2 regions of the Bacillus rugosus genome follow, and region 1 is predicted to be linked to the other one. Evidence: riboswitches for the same ligand, from Rfam matches in the RefSeq annotation. Region 1 holds a riboswitch; the other holds the start of a gene.
What was found. Region 1 has a riboswitch for cyclic di-AMP ahead of ktrA (potassium uptake protein KtrA). Riboswitches for the same ligand answer to the same signal wherever they lie in the genome.
Positions count from the first base shown of each region.

Region 2: linked by a shared signal. The riboswitch ahead of M0696_RS02550 (dicarboxylate/amino acid:cation symporter) and the one ahead of ktrA (potassium uptake protein KtrA) in region 1 are both predicted to bind cyclic di-AMP.

Region 1 covers NZ_CP096590.1:3,061,612-3,066,587, forward strand. The annotation lists gene gbsB (choline dehydrogenase) at 1-200, opposite strand, end outside; gene betB (betaine-aldehyde dehydrogenase) at 216-1,688, opposite strand; gene gbsR (transcriptional regulator GbsR) at 1,886-2,428, shown strand; gene bslA (biofilm surface layer hydrophobin BslA) at 2,635-3,180, shown strand; cyclic di-AMP (ydaO/yuaA leader) riboswitch at 3,327-3,475, shown strand; gene ktrA (potassium uptake protein KtrA) at 3,550-4,218, shown strand; gene ktrB (Ktr system potassium transporter KtrB) at 4,225-4,976, shown strand, end outside.
Region 2 covers NZ_CP096590.1:502,613-507,588, reverse strand. The annotation lists gene M0696_RS02560 (ABC transporter permease) at 53-820, opposite strand; gene M0696_RS02555 (ABC transporter ATP-binding protein) at 813-1,739, opposite strand; gene M0696_RS02550 (dicarboxylate/amino acid:cation symporter) at 1,831-3,069, opposite strand; cyclic di-AMP (ydaO/yuaA leader) riboswitch at 3,144-3,274, opposite strand; gene M0696_RS02545 (AI-2E family transporter) at 3,323-4,375, opposite strand; gene dctP (C4-dicarboxylate transporter DctP) at 4,526-4,976, opposite strand, start outside.

The sequences.
Region 1 (4,976 bases):
TCTTTAAGTGATTCGATAACCGGATCTACGACGCCGGCTTTATAAATTCCAGGGTCTGTGACAAGAAGTGCTTTTAAAACGCCCAGCGCAGCTACTTCTTCACCCGTATTCTTGACGGCTCCGATTCCGTGCTTAATCACAGTTGGAATTTCAAATGTGTGGAATTTGTTCATGCTTTCTATTTTCATATTTAATGTCATCATTAACTCCCCCTCTTATGAATTGAACCAATTAATCGCTGCCGGTTTTGTATTGCGATACACATGTTTGACTTCGGTGTATTCCTCAAGACCTATTTTTCCAAGCTCGCGTCCGAACCCGGATTGCTTATAGCCGCCCCATGGCGCCTGCGCAAAGTACGGATGGAAATCGTTAATCCAAACTGTTCCCATTCTCAAGCGGGCTGCTACGCGTTCGCACTTTTCAATATCTTTTGACCACACCGCTCCGGCCAAACCATAGATGGTATCATTCGCAAGCGCGATAACCTCTTCTTCCGAGCTGAAGGTTTCGACTGTCAGTACAGGGCCGAAAACCTCTTCTTGAACGATTCTCATGTCAGATTTACAGTTTGAGAAAATAGTAGGTTCATAGAAAAAACCATTTTGCAGCGCAGGGTCTTCCGGACGTTTGCCTCCTGTCTCCAGCTTCGCGCCTTCTTCTATTCCGATCTCTACATATTTTTCTACTTTTTGCCTGTGCTCTGCAGAAATAAGCGGGCCGCTTTCTGTCTCTGCGTGAAAACCATTTCCGAGTTTTATGCGTTTTGCCCGTTTGACAAGCTCTGCTAAAAATTGATCGTGAATGGCATCTTCAACAAGCAAGCGGGAACCGGCTGAGCATACTTGCCCGGCGTGGAAAAATACAGCGTTTAATGCCTGATCGACCGCAACCTCTAAATCTGCGTCCTTGAACACAATATTTGGATTTTTCCCGCCAAGTTCAAGCGCAATTTTTTTGACGTTTCCGCTTGCGGCCCGCATGATTTTTTTGCCTGTTTCGATTCCACCCGTAAACGAAATCAAATCGACGTCTTTGTTTACGGCAAGCTCGTCGCCCACTGTGGCTCCCGGCCCAAGCACAAGATTTGCGACACCTTCGGGAACGCCGGCCTCTTCCATTAGCTTGAAGACTTTGATCGTCGTTAGCGGTGTAATCTCACTCGGCTTCATGACGATCGTATTTCCTGCAGCCAGTGCAGGCGCGATTTTCCAACTCGCCTGCAGGAGCGGATAATTCCACGGAGTAATCTGGCCGCAAACCCCAATTGGCTCTCTGATAATTTTGCTTTCTGAATCAGGGATCGGAGATGAAATGATCTCTCCGCCATCTTTATCTGCCAATCCGGCGTAATATTGAAAAACATTGGCAATATCGTCCATATCCGCCTTGCTTTCTTCGAGTGTTTTTCCCGTATCAAGCGATTCAAGCTCAGCCAGCTCATCAAGGTCGCGTCTGATTAATTCCGCAATTTTCAGAACAATCTTCCCGCGTTCAAGCCCGGATAGAGATGACCATTCTCCTTTGTCAAATGCTCTTCGCGCGGCTGAAATTGCCTTGATGGCGTCCTCTCGCCCTCCTTCGCTTACGGTTGCAATTTCTTCTTGATTAAATGGATTGATAATGCTGCGGATCTGCTCTTCTTCGGCACTGATCCATTCTCCGTCAATATATAATGTTTGACTCATATAAGCCTCCTTGACGTAAATAAAGTTTGTTAAATAAAAATTTAATGTTTTTAACAACCTTAATCTAACATACGAATTTTAAACTGTCAAAGCCCCATTTTGATTTTCTTTTTGACATTTCTTTATGTTTCGTTAAGATAAAGAACATAAAGAAATAACTTAACGAATTTAATTTTCTAATGGAAAAGAGGGTCAGTATGGATGAAAATCCAGAATTTGCAGCTATAGAACAGGCTCGGGATCTTGTTATCGACTCCATTGCTGAAACGATGGATCTTTACGGTATTACCCGCAGTGTCGGGATTTTATATGGGACGATGTATATGAGGGATGAGATGACACTTGACGAAATGCGTGAGGAATTGCAAATGAGCAAGCCAAGCATGAGCACAGGCGTCAAAAAGCTTCAGGACTTAAATGTAGTGAAAAAAACATTTCACCGGGGCATCCGCAAGCATACCTTTGTGGCTGAAAAAGATTTCTTCAAATTTTTCACAAATTTCTTTCCGCCTAAATGGGAACGCGAAGTGCAGGTAAATGTAGCAGCTATTGAAGAGGCTCAGGCTGATTTACAAGAGATTTTAAGCAAGGAAGGTCTCAGTGAGGACATCAAAAATGAAGCGCTGCAGTTATACGAGCAGCTGGAAAGCTCTAAAGCCTACTATGACTGGCTGAAGCGTCTTGCTGAATCGGTGCAGAGCGGGGAAATTTTCAAATTTATACCGATTGAAACAAAGTAAAACAGAAAACGCCTGGGAAACCGGGCGTTTTTTTGTTCTTTTATATGAAATTACTACAAATTTGAAAAATACGGGAAAAACACCCCATTTACTTCCAAAATATTTGATGGTAATTTTATGTAGGTAAAATTTGTATTTGGCCGTTCAGAGGAGGTGAAAAGCGGGCAGGCCTGTATATTTTATAACTTTTTAGGGGGAATTTTATTATGAAACGCAAATTATTATCTTCTTTGGCAATCGGTGCATTAAGTCTAGGTTTACTCGTTTCTGCTCCTTCAGCTTCTTTCGCGGCTGAATCTAAATCAACTTCCGCTCATACTGAGTCTACTATGAGAACTCAGTCAACAGCTTCATTGTTTGCAACAATCACAGGGGCCAGCAAAACGGAATGGTCTTTCTCAGATATCGAATTGACGTATCGTCCAAATACGCTTCTCAGCCTTGGCGTTATGGAATTTACATTGCCAAGCGGATTTACTGCAAATACGAAAGACACAATGAACGGGCGTGCGTTGCGTGAAACACAGATCCTTAATAACGGGAAAACAGTAAGAATCCCTCTGGCACTTGATTTGTTAGGAGCTGGCGAATTCAAATTAAAACTGAATAACAAAACACTTCCTGCCGCTGGTACATATACTTTCCGTGCGGAGAATAAATCATTGAGCATCGGAAATAAATTTTACGCAGAAGCCAGCATTGACGTGGCTAAGCGGAGCACTCCTCCGACTCAGCCGTGCGGCTGCAACTAATCTCAAAAGACCGGTTAATGCCGGTCTTTTTTGTGTTTTGACCTCCCCTTTTTCCTCTATTTCCAATTTTCTTTTTTCTGGTTAAAAATTTAAATTGACAAACTCTAGAAACAGGAGTAAATTCTTGAGTGTTCAATTTCATACAGTCTCTTTTACCGCTTAATCAAACACGAACGGGGGAACCAACGATTGGCTGTTTTTTTAACAGCCTTGGGGTGAATCTTACTAAGTAAGAGGGGGTACTCTGAATCCCTAATCCGACAGCTAACCTCGTAGGCGTTTACAGAGAGGAGGTCTATTAGCGACCATTCTTCGAAATGGTCTTTTTTTGCTCAAAAAACGTTAATTTTACTAAGGGAGTTATGAACATTGGGAAGAATAAAAAATAAGCAATTTGCCGTGATCGGACTGGGCCGGTTTGGCGGAAGCATTTGCAAAGAGCTGCACAGAATGGGCCATGAGGTCCTTGCAGTTGATATCAACGAAGAAAAGGTAAATGCATACGCTTCTTACGCAACTCATGCGGTGATTGCCAACGCCACCGAAGAAAACGAATTGCTTTCGTTAGGAATACGCAATTTTGAATATGTGATTGTTGCAATTGGAGCAAATATTCAAGCGAGCACCCTGACCACCCTATTATTAAAAGAGTTTGACATCCCAAATATTTGGGTAAAGGCTCAAAACCATTATCATCATAAGGTACTTGAAAAAATCGGTGCTGACCGCATTATTCATCCTGAAAAGGATATGGGCGTCAAGATCGCGCAAAGCCTTTCTGACGAGAACGTTTTGAATTACATTGATTTATCTGATGATTACAGTATTGTCGAGCTGCTGGCAACACACAAGCTTGATTCAAAATCGATTATTGACCTGAATGTAAGAGCGAAGTACGGCTGTACAATCCTGGCGATTAAACATCATGGAGATATCCGTCTTTCTCCCGCACCTGAAGACATCATCTACGAACAGGATTGCCTGGTAATCATGGGGCATAAAAAGGATATTAAACGTTTTGAAAACGAAGGGATGTAGACATAGGTGACACTTCAAAAGGACAAAGTGATCAAATGGGTTCGTTTTACACCGCCTCAAGTGCTTGCAATTGGTTTTTTTCTTACCATTATCATCGGGGCTGTGCTGTTAAAGCTTCCGATTTCTACAATGAAGCCATTGTCATGGATAGATGCCCTTTTTACTGCAGCTTCCGCTACAACCGTTACAGGACTTGCAGTTGTCGATACCGGTACAGAATTTACACTTTTCGGGCAAACTGTCATCATGGGGCTGATTCAGATCGGCGGGCTTGGATTTATGACTTTTGCTGTTTTGATCGTCATGATATTAGGAAAAAAAATCGGATTAAAAGAACGAATGCTGGTACAGGAAGCCTTAAACCAGCCGACAATTGGCGGCGTCATAGGCCTTGTCAAAGTCCTGTTTCTGTTTTCCATCAGTATTGAGTTGATAGCAGCACTCATCTTATCCATCAGGCTTGTCCCCCAGTATGGCTGGGCATTCGGCTTGTTTGCCAGTCTATTTCACGCAATCTCTGCTTTTAACAATGCCGGGTTTTCGTTGTGGCCGGATAATTTGATGAGCTACGTTGGCGACCCTACAGTTAACCTAGTGATTACTTTCTTATTTATTACAGGAGGGATTGGATTTACCGTTCTGTTTGACATTATGAAAAATCGGCGATTTAAAGCCTTTTCTCTACATACGAAAATCATGCTTACAGGAACCCTGATTCTGAATGCGGTCGCCATGCTTGTGATCTTTATTTTAGAGTA
Region 2 (4,976 bases), 1.6 Mb from region 1:
CAAATGATATTGATTTACGTGAGCTTTTTCACAAAAATGTCATTCCTTGCCTTTACACACGGACATCCCGTTTACAGAAGCACCACCAGCCAACGGCTATGAAGAATATGGCATGGATGATGATAATCCCCGCTGAAAACAATGGCGTCATCCCGGAAAACAACGCTGTCCCTCCGCTTCTGTATTGCGTAAAGTCAGTATTGGCAAAAAGCAAAAAGCTGCCCCATTTGTTTTCAAAGAGCTTCATGAGCTGGACAAGTGTACTCGCTCCGTATAAAACGACAAAAGAAACGACAACTGCTACTGCGCTGTTACGGAACAGCGAAGAACAAAGCAGCCCGAATAATCCCATCATTACGGCTTCAAGCCAGTTTGACCCGATCAGCGCCAAAGTGTTAACCAGCAATGTCTTTGATTCCGCGGTCACCGATGTGCCAAAAAAGACGAGACCGAATAATAATGCCAAAATGTAGTATGCCAGATACAAATAAAAGCTGACCATCACGACTGTGATTAATTTTGACCAAAAGACCTTTTGGCGTTTAACCGGACGAATGAGCAGAAATTTGATTGTCTTTTTATCAAATTCCATTGAAACAATTGTCGCTGCAATCACGATCGTTAAAGCCTGCAGCAGGATGTTCAGGCTCGGTGTATACGATAAATAGCCGATGAAGTTTTCATCTGTTCCGGCACTGATGACAATCCGTTTAATGATTAAAGCCATGAAAAATTGAAAGACCGCCATCAGGATAAGAGACACCAATGTGACCTTCCGGTTAAAAAGTTTCATATGTTCATTCCAAATTAATTTAGACAAGCTCTTCTCCCTCCTCTTGATGAGCAGTTGTCGCTTTTATGAATTCATCTTCAAGTGATTGCGTATAAGGCGTAATGGAAAAGACATTCAGGTCTTGTCCGACAAGTGAACGGTTCAGCTCCGGAATGTTTTCTTTCGCTACCTCAACAACAATCGCCCCGTCTTGCCGTTCTGCTTGATATTGATTGCCTGCCAGCCAATTGAGCGCTTTTTCTTCCGGCTGCACTTCAATGATCGCTTTTTCTGTTTTTTGATCTGTCCCATGTAAGCTGACTTCCGCTTTGATCTCGCCTTTTTGAATGATGATGACACGGTCGCACAGATCCTCTACCTCACGCAATAAATGAGTAGCGAACAGGACTGCTGTTCCTTCCTTTTCTGCGAGCTCCTTAATATGATCGCGAAAATCCTTCATCCCCGCAGGATCGAGACCGTTTGTCGGTTCATCTAAAATGAGAAGCTTCGGGCGGTGAAGAATTGCTTGTGCAATGCCAAGACGCTGGCGCATGCCGAGGGAATAGGTTTTCACCTTATCATGAATCGCTGATGTCAGCCCGACACGTTCCACTACTTCATCAAGCCGTTCATCCGCTATTTTTTTGTGCATATTCGCAAAGTGCTTGAGGTTTTCCCAGCCTGTCAGGTACGGATAGAACTCCGGATTTTCGACGATCGCTCCAACCGCTTCCATCGCTTTTTCAAACTCTGTATCATGCTGAAATCCGCTGATTGTCACACTTCCGCTGTTTTGTTTTAACAGCCCGACGATGATACGGATGAGTGTTGTTTTTCCGGAACCATTCGGACCGAGCAGTCCGATGATTTCGCCCTCCATGACGTCCATGCTGATCTGTTTTAAAATTTGTTTAGACCCAATCTTTTTATCGAGGCCTTCAATATGTAAAATCGGCTCAGCCATAAAGCCTTCCTCCTTTTTCGACAAAAAATAAACAGTGCCCAAAAATTAGGCACTGTTTGTATTATAGCATTTGTTGCTTCCAAATGTTTGGTTAAACCGATAGAGTCGGAGCTTGCTCAGGCTGTTTATTCTTTTCTGTTTCTGTAATAATGACGGCGCAAGCCGCGTCTCCTGTTGTATTCACCACTGTACGGAGCATATCAAGCAGGCGGTCAATTCCGAGAATTAATCCGATTCCCTCGACAGGCAGGCCGACAGATTGAAGGACCATGGCGAGCATAATCAAACCGACACCCGGAACACCTGCGGTTCCGACACTTGCTAACACTGCCGTCAGTATCACCATCAGCAGCTGAGTGAATGTTAGATCGTGCCCAAATACCTGCGCAATGAAGACGGTGGCTACCCCTTGCATGATGGCTGTTCCGTCCATATTAATTGTAGCGCCGAGTGGCTGGACGAAGCTGCTGATCGGCTCAGGCACTTTTAATTTTTTCTGGGCCACATCCATTGAAACCGGCAAAGTTGCATTGCTGCTGGAAGTACTGAATGCGACGACCATAACTTCTGAGAAATTTTTAAAGAACGTAATCGGATTTCTTCTGGCTATAAGCGCAACCGTAGATCCGTAGGTAACGACTGCATGTATCAGTAATGCCATGGTTACCACAATCATGTACAAGCCCATTGCTTTCATTGCACTGAAGCCTTGGCTTCCAATAGCTGTCGCAATCAGACCAAATGTACCATACGGAGCGAACTTCATTACAAGATTCACCAGGTACATCATCAATTCATTTCCTTGTTCAACAACCTTGAGCAGCATATCCGCTTTTTTTCCGAGCATTGTAATCCCAAGCCCGACAAAAATGGCAAAAGCGATAATTTGCAGCATATTCCCTTCCGTCATCGCTTGAACAGGGTTGGTCGGAATAATGTTTAACAGGGTGTCCGCAATACTTGGCGCTTTTTCAGCAGTGAATTCGGCAGACGATGTGTCATACGTTCCGAACTCTCCCGGTTTGATGACAAGAGCTAAAATGATGGCAATGGTAATCGCCACTGCTGTCGTGACGAGAAAATAAGAAATCGCCTTTACACCGATTCTGCCAAGCTTCTTAGGATCGCCCAGCCCGGCTACTCCCAGTGTCAGTGAGAAAAAGACAATCGGAACGACAAGCATTTTAATGAGGTTTAAAAAGATTGTGCCAAGCGGCCCAAATACAAACTTATTTAAATTTTCAAATAATTCAGGTGATGTTACGTTCAAAATAATCCCCGTGACCGCACCTAGCACCAATGCAATGATTATCTTTGTAGCCAGTTTCATCCGCATTCCTCCCTTTTTTGAAAAAAAGCCCGCGAGAGACTTCCCGTGGGCTTTGGCTGTATCTTCAAACCACAGGACTCTCTCTTCACGCTGATGAGGTTAGCTGACGGGTTCGGACGAAGAGATGTCCGTTTTTCAGATGAAAAATTAACCCCAAAAGATTGGGTCCCCCACTCCTTCTAAAAGGATTAAGCGTGTGGCTTACTATTGTATGATTTAGTTTATTTATACAGAAAAGATCCAATTTTGTAAACTATTTTTTGTTACTTTTCTCTTGGAATCTTTTGGGTCCTTCTTCCTTGTTGGTGACATCAAGAATATCAAGGAGAAACACAAAGATCGGAATCCCGATTATTAAACCCCAAATGCCTAAAAAGTGCTCAGAGAAAATGAGTACTGTGAAGGTGAAAAAGATCGGCAGCTCCGTTTTCGCAGACATTAGCTTCGGATTTAAGAAATACGTTTCGATCGCATGTATGGCGAATATGACAAGCACAATGTAGAGCACATACATTCCGCCGCCAGTGCTGTAGGCAATAATACTGAGCGGGATCAGAGAAATGACGACGCCTGCTACAGGGATCAATCCGAGGAAGAATACCATAATAGAAAGCCCAAACAGCTGCGGGAAATGCATAATCCAAAGCGCGATAAACGTCAGAATACAGTTGACGAGCGCAATGATAAATTGAGCCTCAAGAACTTTGCCGAACGTTCTTGCAAATTTGCTTCCGAAAAAAGCAATTTCCTCATAAAAGACCCTTAGTTTGCTTGTTTTAAATTTCGCCATGAACTCAGTAAGCCGCTTTTTCTCAAATAAGAAAAACATGCTGAGAATGAGCGCCATTACAATCTGCAAGCCGAATGTGCTGATATCGGCCAGATACGTATACACCACATTGAAGCCCTCTTTGACATATGAACTGATGTTAATATCTCCGAAAACACTTGTGATCTCATCAAAGAAAGGGATGGTGTCCGGGTGATACGCAATATGTTTAATCTGCTTAACCAGCTGCTGAATCTGCGCCGCGACGACCGGATAAAACACAAAACCTCCGACTGTAAGCAGCACAGCCAGCAACATGTAAAGAAACGTAATGACAACCCGCTGGCTCACTCGGAAGAACCGGCTTAAAAACTGCCGTACGACAAGCTCCAAACGATCCATAAGAAATGTGAAAATGAAGGTCAGCAATATTAAGTTGATCATGCTCTTAAATAGATATAACACACCAGTTAACACGACAAAGATGGAAAAACGTCTTACTCCCGGGTGCTGAAAAAATTTAACTAAAGCGGCCATTTATACACTCCTGTTAGGACAAACGTCCTTCATTCAATATAGTATCCATTTGTAAATTATATAACAAAAAAATGCTGAGGTCTCTGTCCTCACCTTAATTATTCTTAAACAATTAAAAAAACGGCCCCCATGGATGGGCCGTTCTTTTTTTCAGACTGCTGTTTTCATTTTTTTCATGCCTTCAACAGCCTCTATGCTTTTTGCTTCATCGAATTCATTTTCGCTTTTTGCAACAATGATCGTGGCGATTCCGTTTCCGATCAGGTTCACAATCGCTCTTCCTTCACTCATGAAACGGTCGACTCCAAGCAGGAGTGCAAGGCCCTCCAGCGGAATGACCTGAAGCGCTGACAGTGTTGAGGCAAGGACGATAAATCCGCTTCCCGTCACACCGGCCGCTCCCTTCGATGTCAGCATCAGAACGAGGATAATTGTAATTTGCTGGCCGATGCTGAGGTCTACTCCAAACACCTGTGCCAGAAAAACCGTCGCCATTGATAAATAAATGGATGTGCCGTCAAGGTTAAACGAATAGCCCGTCGGAATGACAAGCCCGACAACGGATTTCGAACAGCCGTAACGCTCCATTTTATCCATCATT